Megalodesulfovibrio gigas DSM 1382 = ATCC 19364: one gene and its partner. The protein of the gene in region 1 interacts with the protein of each later gene in a pairwise test. Links are inferred from orthologs where the notes say so. Each region holds a gene or a part of one and is shown in the gene's direction. Other genes may lie near its edges. The genes, in order: DGI_RS14850 and groL.

Region 1 (2,868 bases):
CACCGCCCATGCCACAACGGCTGCTAAAACTGGCTGAGGTTTGTGGGTAATCAGGAAGGCTTTTTGGAACAGCCGCACACCTCCGCCGGCCGCGTGCCCACGGCCCAGGCCTTCCGGTTCTATCTGGATGCCGGCCTGCCGCCGCGGCCCGTGGATTCCGACGCCCGCGTCCAAATCCAGTCCGCCATCCTGGCCTCCGGGCTGGATCTGCACCGCATGCTGCACCAGGCCTCGCGGCTCATGGCCGGGCTCACGCATCAGGTGTCCATGGTCATCACCCCCGGGCTGCAGGACGCACGCTGGAAAGAAATTGACTTCGTGCGCGTCAAGGCCGGGCTGGTGCTGGCCGTGCTGGTGCTGGAAGGCGGCGAGGTCTGCAACCGGCTGCTGCCCGTGGAGAATGACCTGAGCGCCGACGAGCTCCGGCACTTCGCCAATTTCCTCAACGACACCTACCGCGGCAAGACCCTGAGCGAGGCCCGGAGCCTCATCCGCAAGGAACTGGCCGACGCCCGCAAACAACTCTCCAGGCTGTGCCACTCCGCCTTGCTGCTGGCCAAGGAAACCTGCGACCAGCCCACCGGGCGCGACGTGTTCGTGGATGGCGCCGCCAACATCCCCCGCCACGCCGAATTCGCGGATATCGAACGCCTGCGCGATCTGCTCTCCCTGCTCGAAGAGCGCAGCCGGCTGCTGGACATCCTGGACAAAATTCTCGCCACGGACCAAAATGCCCCGGGCCTGCGCATCACCCTGGGCCAGGAAGATCAGGACCTTGGCGAAGGCCTCAAATCTTTGAGTGTTATTTCAGCCACGTACGGAGACCACGCCACCCCGCGCGGGTCCCTGGCCATCATCGGCCCCATGCGCATGGATTACGCCAGCATCGTCCCGATGGTTGACACCATCGCCCAAACGCTTACTTCCTTGCTCAAAGCGCGATTCTAGCGCCCCGGCGCTGCCTTGCGCGCCTGTGTATATGCTTTGGCCGGCCGCGCCGGCCTTGTTTTTGGCCGACGTTGCGCAGCCTGCTGCACATTCCATTGTCCCAGGAGGAAATACACACCATGACCAACGACGGCGCCGCCTCCCAGGGCCGCACCATTCCCGTGACCGATCTGGACGACCAGCCTTCTTCCAACGTCCCCACGGGTGAGGCCCCCCCCAACCTGCTGGAGCTGGCCCTTTCCGACGAGGAACTCAAGACCCTGTGCGCGGATCGGCTGTGCCCCTCCTGCACCGACAAAACCGTGGCCGACGACGCCAAACTGCGCATGCTGGCCGAAATGGACAACTACAAAAAACGGCTGCAGCGCGAAAAGGACGACTTCGTCAAGTTCGCCAACGAAAAGCTCGTGGCCGACCTCATCCCCGCCCTGGACGCCATGGACCTGGCCCTCATGCACGGCGGCAAGGTGGCCGCCTGCAAGGATGTGGTCATGGGCGTGGAGATGACCCGCAAGATGTTTCTGGACATCCTCTCCCAGCACGGCCTGTGCCCCGTGGGCGCCGTGGGCGAGGAGTTCACCCCCGAACGTCACGAGGCCTTGGGCGAGGAACCCCGCGAAGACATGGCCCCCGGCCTGGTCTGCCAGCTCATCTCCCGCGGCTATATTCTCAAGGAACGCCTGGTGCGGCCGGCCAAGGTGATGGTGAGCGGGGCAAAATAGGAATTTTTTCCAAAACCCCCTGTACAAAATTTTGACGCGACTTAACTCAAGGCAGCAACGGCACGTTACGAGATCAGTAATTATTGATTTGACACTGCAACAACGCAATCAATAATTATTGAGCATTCTACACATATTTTTTTGAGGAGGACATTCGGCATGGGGAAGATCATCGGCATTGACCTTGGCACCACCAATTCCTGCGTCTACGTGATGGAAGGCAAGGACGCCAAGTGCATCACCAACCCCGAGGGCGGTCGCACCACTCCTTCCATCGTGGCCTTCACCGACAAGGAACGCCTGGTGGGCGAGCTTGCCAAGCGCCAGGCCGTCACCAATCCCGAACGCACTGTCTTCGCCATCAAGCGCCTCATGGGCCGCCGGTTCGACGCCTCCGAGGTCGGCTCCTGGAAGGGCCATTGCCCTTACAAAATCGTGGCCCTGGACAACGGCGACGCCGGCGTGGAAGTGGAAGGCAAGAAATACAGCCCCTCCGAAGTTTCGGCCATGATTCTGCAAAAGCTCAAGAAGGACGCCGAAACCTACCTGGGCGAAACCGTCACCGAAGCCGTCATCACCGTGCCGGCCTACTTCAATGACGCCCAGCGCCAAGCCACCAAGGACGCCGGCCGCATCGCCGGGCTGGAAGTCAAGCGCATCATCAACGAGCCCACCGCCGCCTCCCTGGCCTACGGTGCGGACAAGAAAGCCAACGAAAAGATCGCCGTGTTCGACCTGGGCGGCGGCACCTTCGACATCTCCATCCTGGAAGTGGGCGACAACGTGGTGGAAGTGCGCGCCACCAACGGCGACACCTTCCTTGGCGGCGAAGACTTCGACCATCGCGTCATCAGTTTCCTGGTGGACGAGTTCAAGCGGGAAAACGGCATCGACCTCTCCAAGGACCGCATGGCCCTGCAGCGCCTCAAGGAAGCGGCAGAAAAGGCCAAGAAGGAACTGTCCTCCTCCGTGGAGACCGAGGTCAACCTGCCCTTCATCACCGCGGACGCTTCCGGTCCCAAGCACATGCTCATCAAGTTCTCCCGCGCCAAGCTGGAGCAGCTGGTCATGGATCTGGTGGACCGCACCGCCGGCCCCTGCAAAAAAGCCCTGGCCGACGCCAAACTCTCCGCTGCGGAAATTGATGAAGTCATCCTCGTGGGCGGCATGACCCGCATGCCCCTGGTGCAGCAGAAGG
Region 2 (13,167 bases), 180 kb from region 1 along the record:
ATTCGGCGAGATTGGAGGTGGATGTGGGATACTTTGGCGACGATGCGCAGCAGATTCGCGTGCGGGCCATGCTGGGGCATGTGCCGAACCTGAGCCGGTCGTTGTTTAGAACCCGCCTCTTCATGTATCTTGCACCCAGTGTCATCGCTATTGTGGGGGTGACGGGATGGGTCGGCTATAGCATTTCAGACTATTATATCCATGTCGGCGTGGAGCGGATGACAAAGGTGCTGAATCTTGCCATGGGCAATGCACTGGAGCAGCACCTTGAGTTGTGCCGGCAAGACCTGCTGAACATTGCCCGGCATGAGCCCACTGCAGAAAATTTGCGGATTTTTTTGGAGGACAGGGCGGCCATTCGTGGTGCCGCCTATGCCGAGCTTGGCTATATCCCATTGGAAGATCAGGCGGTCGTCGTCTATGTTGCAGATGGGCAGGCCATCAGCGCAGTGCCGCCAGGGCGCGTGGCGGAGATTCGCGGCAGCCCATTGTTGCTTTTCAACGAGATCAGAAATCTGGCTCCGGGAACCGTGCACATGACCGCCATGCGGGAGGTGGAATATCCGTTTTTTACATCGGATAAGCCCTACCGCCGATTGTCGTTGCACACATTCAGAATGATAACGCCCTATGTCGATGCAAGCGGGCAGGTCGTCGGGCATGTATTTCTCGGCATTGATGCCCGGGAACTGCGCAATGTGCTCTCCTTGTATAATTCCCCGCAGTCTCCCATCGCAGCCTTTCCGCGTAGCCCGACCATGCGCGTGGCGTACTTTTTTGATGCAGACGGGTGGATCGGCTTTCAGTCCGAGGACTATGCCCGCCTTGATGAGCCGCTTTCCACGCAACTTGCACGTTCCGGGTATTCAGGCAGCCTCGGGAGGCCTGAAAATCTTGGTGCATTCCGGCCTTTTGCAACTCATTTGCCGTTCTGGAAGATGGTGGGTGATGTGGCGGACGGGCAAAGCGGCATGATCACCCTGAAGGGAAATGATTTGCCGCCAGAGGCGACGGGCGAGTATTTTTTGGCCTACGCACCGGTGCACTTCAGCAGCGTGGCCAATGCAACACCGCAGATTGTTGGCGGCGTTGCCTATCTGGATCGCAGCCGGCTGCCATTGCTGGCCGGCTATGAGCATGTGGATACGCTGCTCGTGGTCATGGTCGCGTCCATGGCGTTTGTGCTGGTCATCATTTATGTTGTCGGCACGCAGGCCTCCAGACCGTTGTATGCCCTGGCCGATGCGGTCCGGGCCATGCGGTTTCAGGATCGCCTGCTGCCGCTGTCGCTGGAGGTGCATGGCTACGAGACGCGCATTTTGCGCGATGCGGTGAATCATCTTGTGGGCATTGTAAACGCGCAAATCGAGGAGCTGTGCGCCAAGGATCGCGCCATTGAGACCGCCGGCATGAAGGAAGAGGTGAGCATGCACAAGGTGGCGCCAGATTTGGAACAGGCCCTGGACGACAGCATGGTGCCAGGCATTGTTGGCAGGGGGTTGCGCATTGAGGCACTTCGTTCGGAAATTCTCAAGGCGGCCCGGGCCAATGTGGACGTGCTGATCATCGGCGAGACAGGCACCGGCAAGCAGCTGGCGGCTGAAGCCGTGCACCGTCTGTCCGACCGTTGCACTGGGCCGTTCATCAGCATCAACTGCGGCGCGCTGGATGAAAATCTGTTGCTGGATACGCTGTTTGGCCACACCAAGGGCGCATTCACAGGCGCCAAAACCGATCGCAAGGGCGCGTTCCTGGAGGCGCACGGCGGCGTGCTGTTTCTGGACGAGATTCAGGCTGCCTCGCAGAAGGTGCAGCAGTCCTTGCTGCGTGCAATTTCCATCCGCATCATCAAGCCCCTTGGAAGTGACAAGGAGATTCCGGTGGATGTGCGTCTGATTGCTGCAACAAACATCGATTTGAAGGAAGCCATCGAGCGCAATGAATTCAGGGAAGACTTATATTTCAGGCTGAATGTCATCACCATTCATACCCCTGCATTGCGCGACAACCCGGAAGATATTCCTGCACTGGCCTTTTACTATCTGCACAAGGCTGAAAAGCTTGTCACCAAAGAGCGCGTGGCTTTTTCCAAGGGCGCGTTGGAGAAACTGAAGCAGTACGACTGGCCCGGCAATGTCCGCGAACTGAAGAATGTGGTGACGCGTGCGGTGGTCATGTCAGAAGGGCCTGTGATTTTTGCGGAAGATGTATTGCTGGACGCCGAAGCCAAGTCTGTGGATGCATCGCCGGCCCTTGCCGAGGCGCATGAGGGGCGAGGCGAGGATGCTGCCGCTGTTGGATCCGGTCTGCGGACCGCTTCCGAGACGCGCCTGAATGCCCGGCAGCAGCGTGTCTGGCCGAGCATTCGCGAGCGGGGCGAGGTGACTCGCGCCGAGTATGAACAGCTCGTCGGCGGCGATATCCCCTCGCGCACTGCAGCCTATGATCTGCAGGATCTTGTCCGCAAGGGCCTGCTCATCAAGGCCGGCCGGGGACCCGCCACCAAGTATCTTGTTGCCGCGCACAAAATTTCCTGGCACGCCGGAGAAACGGTGTGATGCACGCAGTGGCATGTTGTATCTGCCTTGTTTCAGGATCGATCACTTTTTTTGTGGAGATAGACGATGCAACAGTGTCTGTGTTCTCCTGCAACAGATCGGATCATTGAGGCTTTGGCCGCGCAATTGCGTGGGCGCGGCTGGCGATTGGCCACGGCAGAGAGCTGCACTGGAGGTCTTGTGGCCGCCTGCTGCACGGCTTTTTCCGGCAGTTCGGCGTGGTTTACCGGCGCTGTGGTGGCCTATGACAACAGCATCAAGGAGCATGTGCTGCGGGTGGAGCCGTCGGTGCTGCGTGCACACGGCGCGGTGAGCGGGCCGTGCGTGGAGCAGATGGCCCTGGGGGTGCGGGCGTTGCTGCGCACCGAGGCTGCGGTGGCCATTTCCGGCGTGGCTGGCCCCACTGGCGGCACCCCGGGCAAGCCGGTGGGCACGGTCTGGATTGCCTGGAGCGTTGGGCAAGATCTTACCGCACAACGGTTTTTGTTTTCCGGCGATCGCACTGCGGTGCGTCTGGCCGCGGTGGAGGCAACCCTTGCCGGCCTGGCGGAGAGGCTGGCTTCTCAGGCGGGATGAGCCATGCGCTGCTTCATTGGCGTGCCCTTGCCCGAGGCCTGGAAGCAGACGCTGGAGACCCTGATCCGGCACTGGACGCCGCGCTTTGCCACGCGCCTGCACTGGACCCGGCCCGAAACCTGGCATGTGACGTTGCAATTTCTGGGCAACGTGGATCCGGGGCGAGTGCCGTCCATTGCAACGGCCCTTGCCCGCCTGCAGTTTCCCCGATTTGCCCTGCACGTGGAAGGGGGAGGCTATTTTCCCGAGGCGCGGCAGCCGCGCGTGGGCTGGCTTGGATTCGGAGAAGGGACAGACCGGCTGGCCCGGTGTGCGCAGGATCTGGCCAGCCTGCTGACCCCGCTGGGATTCCCTGCGGAGTCACGGGCTTTCGTCGCACACGCCACCCTGTTTCGGGTCAGGGATGCAGCACCCCGGCAGGACGACCCCTGGCAGATTTTGCCGCAGCAACTGGCTGCGATGGCGTGGCCGCCGGCCCTGGTGGAACGGATTGTGCTTTGGCACTCGACATTGGACCCGGCCGGCGCACGGCATGCGCCGCTGGCCTGGGTGGATGCGTCGGATGCCGTGGATGCATGACACCGCGCAGGGCCGACTGTCATGCCGGCCCTGTTTCGTCCGCAGGGAGCCTCTGCTGTCTGGGGCCGCTCTCTACAGATAATCGCCGCGGTTGAACTTGAAGCGTTCCGTGACGGCAAGGATCTCCAGTTCATCAACCACGGACTGCAAGGCGGCGTTTCCTTCAGGCAGATCGGGGAGCGACTGCTTGAGCTGATCCACCTGTGTGGAGATTCCTTCCAGCACGCCATACGCATTCCGAAGTCCACCCTGTGCGGGGTCCCCCTTCAAGGTGGAGGCGTAGGATTCCAGTTGGTCCAGAACGGAGTCGAGGTGTTCCATGACCGTGCGCCCTGTAAGAGGAGTTTCCTCCGCCGCATCCTCCGTGGCCGTTTCAGCGCAGTCAACGCCGGCAAGGAGGGGAGGAGCCATCAGGGATTTTGTGCCGGGGGTCTCTTGCGCAACGCAGGCAGTGTCTTTTTTGGCCGATTCCATGGCCAGCACATCGTCGAACGTCCCTGTTCCAGACGTCTGCCGGGCGCGTTGCACGTCCTCTTGCCGCAAGGCTTCCAGATATTCTGATTTGATCTTCATGCTGCACCTCGGGGCGGTGTTTTAGACGAATTATGCAAGGAGCCTGCCATGGTGGCCTTGTTTAGGCATATATAAATATTTCAGCGTGTTGACGTATTTCGCCTGAGGAAATTTTTGCCGCCATCATCAACGCAAAGCAAGGCTACTGCAGAAGAAAGCAGTTGTCTAATACCGCGCTGCTCTGGCAAAACAACGGTGTCCGTGCTTCCGATCAGGCACGGCAAGACCCTTGAGGAGGGACAGTATGGCAACCATCAAGAAAGTGCTTTGCGCGCTGGATTTTTCCGAAATTAGCCCCAAGGTGGCGGATTACGCCAAGACCATCGCCGGCCAGTTTCAGGCCGAGATTGTGGCGTTGTACGCCGCGCCGTCCTTGGCGCAGTATGTGGGGTTCCATGTGCCGCCCAATTCCATTGATTCGTTTGTGGGAGAAATCGTGGCCGGGGCGGAGAAAACCATGGATGATTTTCTCAAGGAGCATTTTGGCGACGCCCCGGTGCGGGGCAAGGTGGTGACCGGGTATGCCGCCGAGGAAATCCTCAATGCCGCCGAGGAAGAGAAGGCAGATATGATCATCATGGGCACCCATGGCCGCAAGGGTATTGATCTCATCCTGTTCGGCTCGGTGGCGGAAAAGGTGGTCAAGAGCTCGTCCATCCCGGTGCTGACCATCCGGCCCACGGCGGCATAGTTTCGACGCGCGCACAAGCGCATGGCGTGGTGGCCGGGGCGGGCGAGGCACGGTGCAGAAACCGCCCCCGCCCTCTTGCCTGCGGCGCGGGGAGACGGTATGCATTCTGCATTCTGCACCCTTTAGCGCACCCGGCCGTCATGACACAAACTTCTTCCGCCAGTTCCAGCCCCGAGTCCGCCTGCCTGCAGCAAACCCTGCGCCCGCAGGTGCAGGCCTTTTCCGCGTATGTCCCCGGCTTGTCCATTGCAGAAATCATGGAACGCCATGGGCTTGCGCAAGTCATCAAGCTCGCCAGCAACGAGAACCCGCTGGGCGCCTCGCCAGTGGTCATGCGCCGCGTGCGGGAAAGCGCCGGCTCTGCGTTCCGCTATCCCCAGGCGGGCACGCCCCGGCTGCGCAAGGCCATCGCGGCCAAGCTGGGCGTGACACCGGAGATGATCGTCCCTGGCAACGGGTCCGATGAAATCATCGACCTGCTCATCCGCGTCCGCGCCCGGCCGGAAAGTGAGCATTTTCTGGCCTTCTCGCCCTGTTTCAGCATCTATACCCTGCAGAGCGCCCTGCAAGGCGTGGCGGCGCGGCAGGTGCCCCTGAATCCGGATTTCAGTTTTCCCTTCGAGCAGTTGGCCAGTCTGGCCACGCCGCAGACGGCCCTGGCGTTTGTGACCAATCCGGACAATCCCTCCGGCCATGCCGTGCCGGCGCAGGCCATTTGCCAGTTTGTGGAGTCGCTGCCGCATTCCTGCATTGTGGTGGTGGATGAAGCCTACGTGGACTTTGCCCTGCCCGTGGAAACCTACAGCATGCTGCCGCATTTGCAGAAGTACCCGAATGTGGTGGTGCTGCGCACGTTCTCCAAATGCTACGGTCTGGCCGGGCTGCGTCTGGGGTATGGGGTCATGCATCCCTGGCTGGCCGATGCGCTGATGCGCGTGCGGCTGCCCTTCAGCGTGAATCTGCTGGCAGAGGAAGCCGGCCTGGCCGCCCTGGAGGACGATGTTTTTTATGCCGAAACCGTGCGCGTGGTGGCGGAAGGACGCGAGCAGTTGACTGCCGGCCTGACCGCCCTGGGCTGCAATGTGCAGCCTTCCCTGGCGAATTTCCTGCTTTTCCGACTGCCGGCCGGCTGCGCGCTCACCGCGCGGCAGGTGTTTGAGGCCTTGCTGGCGCGCGGCGTCATCATCCGCCCCCTGGAAAGCTACAACCTGCCGGATGCCCTGCGCGTGAGCGTGGGCACGGCGGAAGAAAACGCCGTCTTCTTGGACGCCCTGGAGGCAGTGCTTGGGAACAGATCATAACATGCCGGCCGTCATCACCCTGGACGGCCCCGCCGGCGTGGGCAAGACCACCCTGGCCCGCCGTCTGGCGGCTGCCCTGGGGGTGGCGTTTCTGGATACTGGCGCCATGTACCGCGCCGTGGCCATGTCCCTGGGGGAAAACGGCTGGGAGCTGCCCGAGGCGGAGATTGCGGAACGGCTCTCCCGGCTGTGCTTCTCCCTGCATGGCAGCGGCGAGGAAACCGCCCTGGCCATGGACGGCTTTGCCCTGGGCGACGAACTGCGCAGCGAAGAGGTTGGCCGTTGGGCCTCCCTGGTGGCCCGGTTGCCCGTGGTGCGGCAGTGTCTGGTGACAGCCCAGCGTCAGATGGGCAGCGCCAAATCGTTGGTGGCCGAGGGGCGGGACATGGGGTCCGTGGTCTTTACGCAGGCGGCCTGCAAGTTTTTCCTGGATGCCCGCCCCGAAGTCCGCGCCCTGCGTCGGTACCATCAACTCCTCAGCCTGGGCCAGACGCCGCAGCCGCTGGAAGAGTTGGTGGAGGCCCTGCGCATTCGGGACGAGCAGGACCGCACCCGCCCCATCTCGCCCCTCAAGCCCGCCGAAGACGCCATCATTGTGGATACATCCGACCTGGATGTGGAGGAAGTTTTTGCACAGTTGCAGGCGCAGGCGGCGGCCTGCCTGCGGCGCTAGGGCATTTTACTTTTGAAAAAGGACATTGCGAGAGAGGAAACCTTTTTGCAAAAGGTTCTCCCCTCTCTCGCGCTCCCCTTCCAAAACTTTCATAGTGACCTTGAATCACCATAAACAGTCTTTGGAAAGGGGGCCTCTCTCGAAAGGGGGGAAGAACCTTTCTTCAGAAAGGTTTTCCCCCGAGAATTCCTTTCAAAGATAACTTGCTCTAGTGTTGCGTCCTCAAAATATGTCCATATATGAAAGACGCAACACTGGGCCGCCCGCAAGGCGGCCCCGGAGCCGCAGGCTCCGTGAGTCCGCCAAAATCCGCGCATTTTGGCGGACGGTCCTCCCCGAAATAAGATGATGGAAACATCGCCTTATTTCGGGGGCGTCACACCAGGAGGGAGACGCACGCGCATACGTTCATCAACCCCAGCCCAATGTTTTGGGGGAGGTCATATGTCCAAGTCGTTGCGTATGTGGATGTTGGTGTTGGCCCTGGTGGCCATGCCCTTTGTCGCCTCGGCGTTGTCCGAAGGCCCGGGCGTCACGGCCGAGCAGGCCATGGCGCTGCTGGTGGACGGCAACGCCCGCTTTGTGCGCGGGGACGTCATCCATCCCAATCAACGGGAAGACCGCCGCAAGGGAACGTCCCTCAACGGGCAGCACCCCTTTGTGACGGTGTTGTCCTGTGCGGACTCCCGCGTGCCGGCGGAAATCCTCTTTGACCGTGGGATCGGCGATGTCTTTTCCGTGCGCGTGGCCGGCAACGTGGCGGCCGTGGACGAAATCGGCACCATTGAATACGGCGTGGAGCACCTGGGCACCCCCTTGCTGGTGGTGCTGGGCCATACCCAGTGCGGCGCGGTGACGGCCGTGGTCAAGGGCGAGCAGGTGGGCGGCAACATCCCGCAGCTCGTGGCCCCCATCGTGCCCGTGGCGGAACGCGTCAAGGCAGCCATGGCCGGTCAGGAAATGAACGCCGTGGTGGCCGCCGCCATTGAGGAAAACGTCTGGCAGGTCATCGACGACATCTTCAAGGGCAGCCCCATCGTCCGCCACTTGGTGCAGGAAGGCAAACTCTCCGTGCAGGGCGCCATGTACGTGCTGGAATCCGGCACGGTGCGCTTCATGGGCAAGCATCCTGCGGAAGAACGCCTGCTGGCCTACACCGGCGGTCCGGGCGGACACTAGACAACAGTCTCCGTAACAAGAACTCTCGGGGGAACACCTTTCTGTTCTTTCCAAGAAGGGGGCTTGGGGGAAAGGTTTCACTTTTATGGTGATGCAACGTCCTTGTTCGCCATTACGGCGTCAGCACGGTGCGGCAGTCCGGGATGTCGTACTGCCAGCCGGCAAAGTGGCCGTACTGCCGCAGCAGTTCCTGAAACATGCCCTGGAAATCCTGCTCCACCCGGGCCATGCCCACGGTGAAGCGGCAGGTGCCCAGATCCAGCACCCCATGCCCGGCCACCACCACGGTGCGGTCGAAGGGGAGATAGGGATTGTTGTCTGCAGAGCGCAGGGCCACGGCGGCTTCGATGGTCACCTGCCCGTCGGGCCGTGGCGCAGCGGTGACATACCGGATGGATCCCTGCCGTTGGTTGCCCAGGCAGAATTGCTGGCACACGCCGGCCAGCAGCTCATCCGCCTGGGTGCGCTCGATGACGATGGCGGTGATGTCCTGCGGCTGGGCAACGGCCGGGACCGCTGCGCCAAGTGCAAGGGAGAGTGCGATGGCGAGTGTCAGAACGCCGCAACGCAGGCGAGCGATTATTCCAGCGTTTTGATTTCGTTCCATAACGCATCCTGCTCTGCCAGGGAGAGGGCGTCCAGGGCCAGACCGCGTTCCCGGGCCAGGGTCTCCATGGCCTGAAACCGGCGCAGGAACCGCTGATTGGCCAGATCCAGGGCGGCGTTGGCCTTGATGCCGTGGCGGCGGCCCAATTCCACCAGGGTGTACAGGTAGTCGCCGAATTCCTGCTCCATGGCTGCGGCGTCCTGCTGGTCCACAGCCTGGCGAAATTCCGACCATTCCTCCTGCAGTTTGGCTTCCACGGCGGCGGTGTCCGGCCAGGTGAAGCCAATGCGGCTGGCCTTGGCGTGCAACCGGTAGGCCTTGAGCAGGGGCGGCAGGCCGGGAGGCAGGGAATCGTACAGGCCGGCCGGGCCGTGTTCGGTTGTTTTTTCCGCGCGTTTGATGCGCTCCCAGTTGCGCAGCAGCTCTTCCTGGGTGCGGACTTCCGTATCCCCGAACACATGGGGATGGCGGCGGATCATCTTGGCGGCAATGCCCTGCAGGGAGTCCTCCAGGGTGAAATCCTGCTGCTTCTCGTAACAGGCCCCGATGAAGCAGAGCAGGAAGAAGAGGTCCCCCAGTTCCTCGCGGGCGTCGTCCGCACTGCCGGCGCGGATGGCGTCCACCAGTTCGTACGATTCCTCGATCAGATGATCGCACAGGGAAGGCGGGGTCTGTTCCTGGTCCCAGGGGCAGCCGCCAGGGCCCAGCAGCCGGGCGATGACCTGGCGCAGGTTGTCGAAGGCGTCCATGATGGGTGCTTATCCTTGTTGTTGCGGCGTCGAAGGCAGCGGGCGCGAAGGCGGGAGCGGCTGCCGTTGCGGCAGGGTCTGGTTCTGACCCGGTGCGGTGTTGCCCTGCCGGGAAAATTGCTCTGAAAACTGGCCCGGCAGTTGATTCGGCAGGGGGGCGTAAGGCAGGGCGGCATCCTTGAGGTTGACCAGCAAGGTTTTGAGCACGCCGGCATACTCCCGGGCATGCGGCGCCAGCCGGGACGATTGCACAAAGTTGGACTGCGGCACGAATGTATCTGCCAGAAAAAAGACGATGAGCGCCAGCACCGTGCCCTTGGTGAGCCCGGCCAGGCCGCCGCCCAGGTTGTCCAGCCAGCCGGCAAAGGCCAGATCCAGCAGTTTGCGCAGCACCCGCGCCGTGATTCCCACCGCCATGTAGGCCGCAATGAATACCGCCAGATACGCCGCAATGCGGGCCCAGCCTTCGCTCTGAATGAGATCGCGCAGCACGTCGAAAACCCGGGCCTGGTAGTGCGTGGCGGCCCATACGCCCAGCACCACGCCAGCCAGGCCGGCCACCTCGGCCAGCAGGCCGCGCATGAGGCCGCGCACCAGAAAGAGGGCGCAGAGTCCGGCAAGAATGCAATCGAGTAAACTGAAATCCGCAAGCATAGCCAAGGCCCGGGCAGTGGGTGAATTGTCGTGTGTTCAGGGAGCAGTAGCAAAGGGGGCGATAAATGAAAAGGCCGGGGGAGGTAAAAGAAATTGGCACGGAGGAGGAAAGAAAGTTGAAAAAAATTTCGTCCGCCCCTTGCCAAAGCTGGTGAGGTGGTTAAAAGGGCTGAGTCGGCGTTAGCACTCACCGCGTGTGAGTGCCAACAACATGGCGCCGCATATTCCACTATCACATTACTCTGTTGAAAGGAGTCATCCATGAAGTTGAAGCCGTTGCACGACCGCGTCCTGGTCAAGCGTCTGGAAGGCGAAGAAACCACCAAGGGCGGAATCATCATTCCTGACACGGCCAAGGAAAAGCCCATGCGCGGCGAAGTGATCGCAGCCGGTCCCGGCAAGACCGACGACGACGGCGACCACATCAAGATGAGCGTCAAGAAGGGCGACATCATCCTCTTCAACAAGTACGCCGGCACCGAAATCAAGGTTGATGGCGTGGAGCTCCTCGTGATGCGCGAGGACGACATCCTGGCCATCATCGAGGACTAGCCCTTGCCCTGGCAAGAGCATTCCTGCTGAATTCTTGATCATTTCCCACTGATTCTCATACTTTCAAGGAGCACGCTTCAATGGCTGCCAAAGAAATTCTGTTCGATACCCATGCCCGTGAACGCCTGCAGCGCGGTGTGGACAAGCTCGCCAACGCCGTCAAAGTGACCCTCGGCCCCAAGGGCCGCAACGTGGTGATTGAGAAGTCCTTCGGCTCCCCCATCATCACCAAGGACGGCGTGACCGTAGCCAAGGAAATCGAACTGGAAGACAAGTTCGAGAACATGGGCGCCCAGATGGTCAAGGAAGTGGCCTCCAAGACTTCCGACATCGCCGGCGACGGCACCACCACCGCCACCATTCTGGCCCAGTCCATCTTCAATGAAGGTGTGAAGCTCGTGGCCGCCGGCCGCAATCCCATGGCCATCAAGCGCGGCATCGACAAGGCCGTGGCTGCCATCGTGGCCGAGCTGGGCTCCTTTGCCAAGCCCACCCGCGACCAGAAGGAAATTGCCCAGGTCGGCTCCATTTCCGCCAACAACGACCCCACCATCGGCAACATCATTGCCGAAGCCATGAACAAGGTGGGCAAGGAAGGCGTGATCACCGTTGAGGAAGCCAAGGGCCTGGAAACCACCCTGGACGTGGTGGAAGGCATGCAGTTCGACCGCGGCTACCTCTCCCCCTACTTCATCACCGACCCCGAAAAGATGGTCTGTGAAATGGACGAGCCCCTTATCCTCGTCCATGACAAGAAGATCTCCAGCATGAAGGACATGCTCCCCGTGCTGGAACAGGTGGCCAAGATGGCCAAGCCCCTGCTGATCATCGCTGAAGACGTGGAAGGCGAAGCCCTGGCCACGCTGGTGGTGAACAAGCTGCGCGGCACCCTGCAGGTGACGGCCGTCAAGGCCCCCGGCTTCGGCGAACGCCGCAAGGCCATGCTGGAAGACATCGCCGTGCTCACCGGCGGTACCCTGGCTGCCGAAGAAATGGGCAAGAAGCTTGAAAACGTGACCCTGGAAGACCTGGGCCGCGCCAAGCGCGTTGTCATCGACAAGGAAAACACCACCATCGTGGATGGCTACGGCGAATCCGACGCCATCAAGGCCCGCATCAAGCAGATCCGCGCCCAGATCGATGAAACCACCTCCGACTACGATCGCGAAAAGCTCCAGGAACGCCTGGCCAAGATCGTCGGCGGCGTGGCGGTGATCAACGTTGGCGCCGCGACCGAAACTGAAATGAAAGAAAAGAAAGCCCGCGTGGAAGACGCCCTGAACGCCACCCGCGCGGCGGTGGAAGAAGGCATCGTCCCCGGCGGCGGCGTGGCCCTGGTGCGCTGCTCCAAGGTGCTGGCCGATGTGGTTGCCCTGGACGACGATGAACAGGCCGGCGTGAACATCATCCGCCGCGCCGTGCAGGAGCCCCTGCGCATGATCGCCTCCAACGCCGGCGTCGAAGGCGCCATCGTGCTGGAAAAGGTCATGGGCGGCACCGACGGCTACGGCTACAACGCCGCTTCCTGCGAATATGTGGACCTGATCGCCGAAGGCGTCATCGACCCCAAAAAGGTCACCCGCATCGCCCTGCAGAACGCCTCCTCCGTGGCGTCCCTGCTGCTGACCACCGAAGCTGCCATCGCTGAAAAGCCCGAACCCAAGAAGGAAGCCCCCGCCATGCCCGGCGGCATGGGCGGCATGGGCGGCATGTACTAAGAGTACAAGACGGCCAATCGGGGGAACCCCTTTCTGTAGAAAGGAGTTCCCGTCCGTTCCGAGCTGGCCCCCCTCCCCAAAGACTTTTTACGGGAAGGGCGATATTACACCCCCCGCTGCGCACTGCGTGGCGGGGGGTGTTTTTTGGATGAAAGTATGTTGTTTTTGAAAAGAATTTTTTATCCTGATTCCAGGATGCGGTTAATGTTTTGGAAGGGGAGAGCGCGTCTCCCCTCTTGGAAAAAGTTTTCCTTTCCCCTCTCGCAACAGCCTTGCCGCAACACTACTCTGCCTGGCAGAACGGCGGGCGCTTACTCTTCCACCTCAAACACGGCGTCCAGTTGGGTCATGAACGGGCGCACGGCGTCCTGGTCGGCCTTGGGCGCTTCTTCCAGCATCTGATCCATCTGCTGCATGCCTTGCTGCATCTGCTGGCGGAGCATGGCCTTTTGCTCCGCGCTCAGGCCGGGCTGCTGTTCCAGCTCGGCCAGGCCGGCCTGCATCTGCGCCCTGGCGTTGAGACCTTCGGCCCCCAGCCGGATGGTGGTATAGGCCTGCATCACCCTGGTGGCCACGTCAGCCCACTGGGTCTGGTCCTGGAACCCGTGCTTCTTCAGGATGGCCAGCACCCTGGGCTCCAGGGCGGCCTGGGCCAGCCAGTCCCGGATGTTCCAGTTCTTGTCGTCGGCATCCACGGTGTCCTTGTTGATGTCCTGTTGTGAGCCGGACTGTTCGTACAGCGGTTGGATTTCCTGGA

The links.
Region 2: the proteins of DGI_RS14850 (region 1) and groL interact in binary tests that used the Escherichia coli proteins (3 or more experiments, as listed by UniProt). The link is inferred for Megalodesulfovibrio gigas DSM 1382 = ATCC 19364 from one-to-one orthologs.

The regions. Positions count from the first base shown.
Region 1 is NC_022444.1:3,365,540-3,368,407, forward strand. What follows is about bases 78-2,868. They hold DGI_RS14850 (nucleotide exchange factor GrpE), read left to right. Parts: upstream 78-1,067; coding sequence 1,068-1,670; downstream 1,671-2,868. Other genes in these bases: hrcA (heat-inducible transcriptional repressor HrcA), read left to right, coding at 78-948; dnaK (molecular chaperone DnaK), read left to right, coding at 1,830-2,868. Outside these bases: more of hrcA, read left to right, coding at 64-77. UniProt on the Escherichia coli protein: Participates actively in the response to hyperosmotic and heat shock by preventing the aggregation of stress-denatured proteins, in association with DnaK and GrpE. It is the nucleotide exchange factor for DnaK and may function as a thermosensor.
Region 2 is NC_022444.1:3,183,714-3,196,880, reverse strand. Bases 10,210-13,091 are described here. They hold groL (chaperonin GroEL), read left to right. Parts: upstream 10,210-10,772; coding sequence 10,773-12,410; downstream 12,411-13,091. Other genes in these bases: DGI_RS13975 (hypothetical protein), read right to left, coding at 12,722-13,091; groES (co-chaperone GroES), read left to right, coding at 10,402-10,692. In the rest of the region: DGI_RS14040 (sigma-54-dependent transcriptional regulator), read left to right, coding at 69-2,558; DGI_RS14035 (CinA family protein), read left to right, coding at 2,625-3,134; thpR (RNA 2',3'-cyclic phosphodiesterase), read left to right, coding at 3,138-3,713; DGI_RS14025 (hypothetical protein), read right to left, coding at 3,786-4,286; DGI_RS14020 (universal stress protein), read left to right, coding at 4,531-4,977; hisC (histidinol-phosphate transaminase), read left to right, coding at 5,118-6,278; cmk ((d)CMP kinase), read left to right, coding at 6,280-6,951; DGI_RS14005 (carbonic anhydrase), read left to right, coding at 7,396-8,130; DGI_RS14000 (hypothetical protein), read right to left, coding at 8,243-8,737; mazG (nucleoside triphosphate pyrophosphohydrolase), read right to left, coding at 8,710-9,486; DGI_RS13990 (CvpA family protein), read right to left, coding at 9,496-10,140; more of DGI_RS13975, read right to left, coding at 13,092-13,167.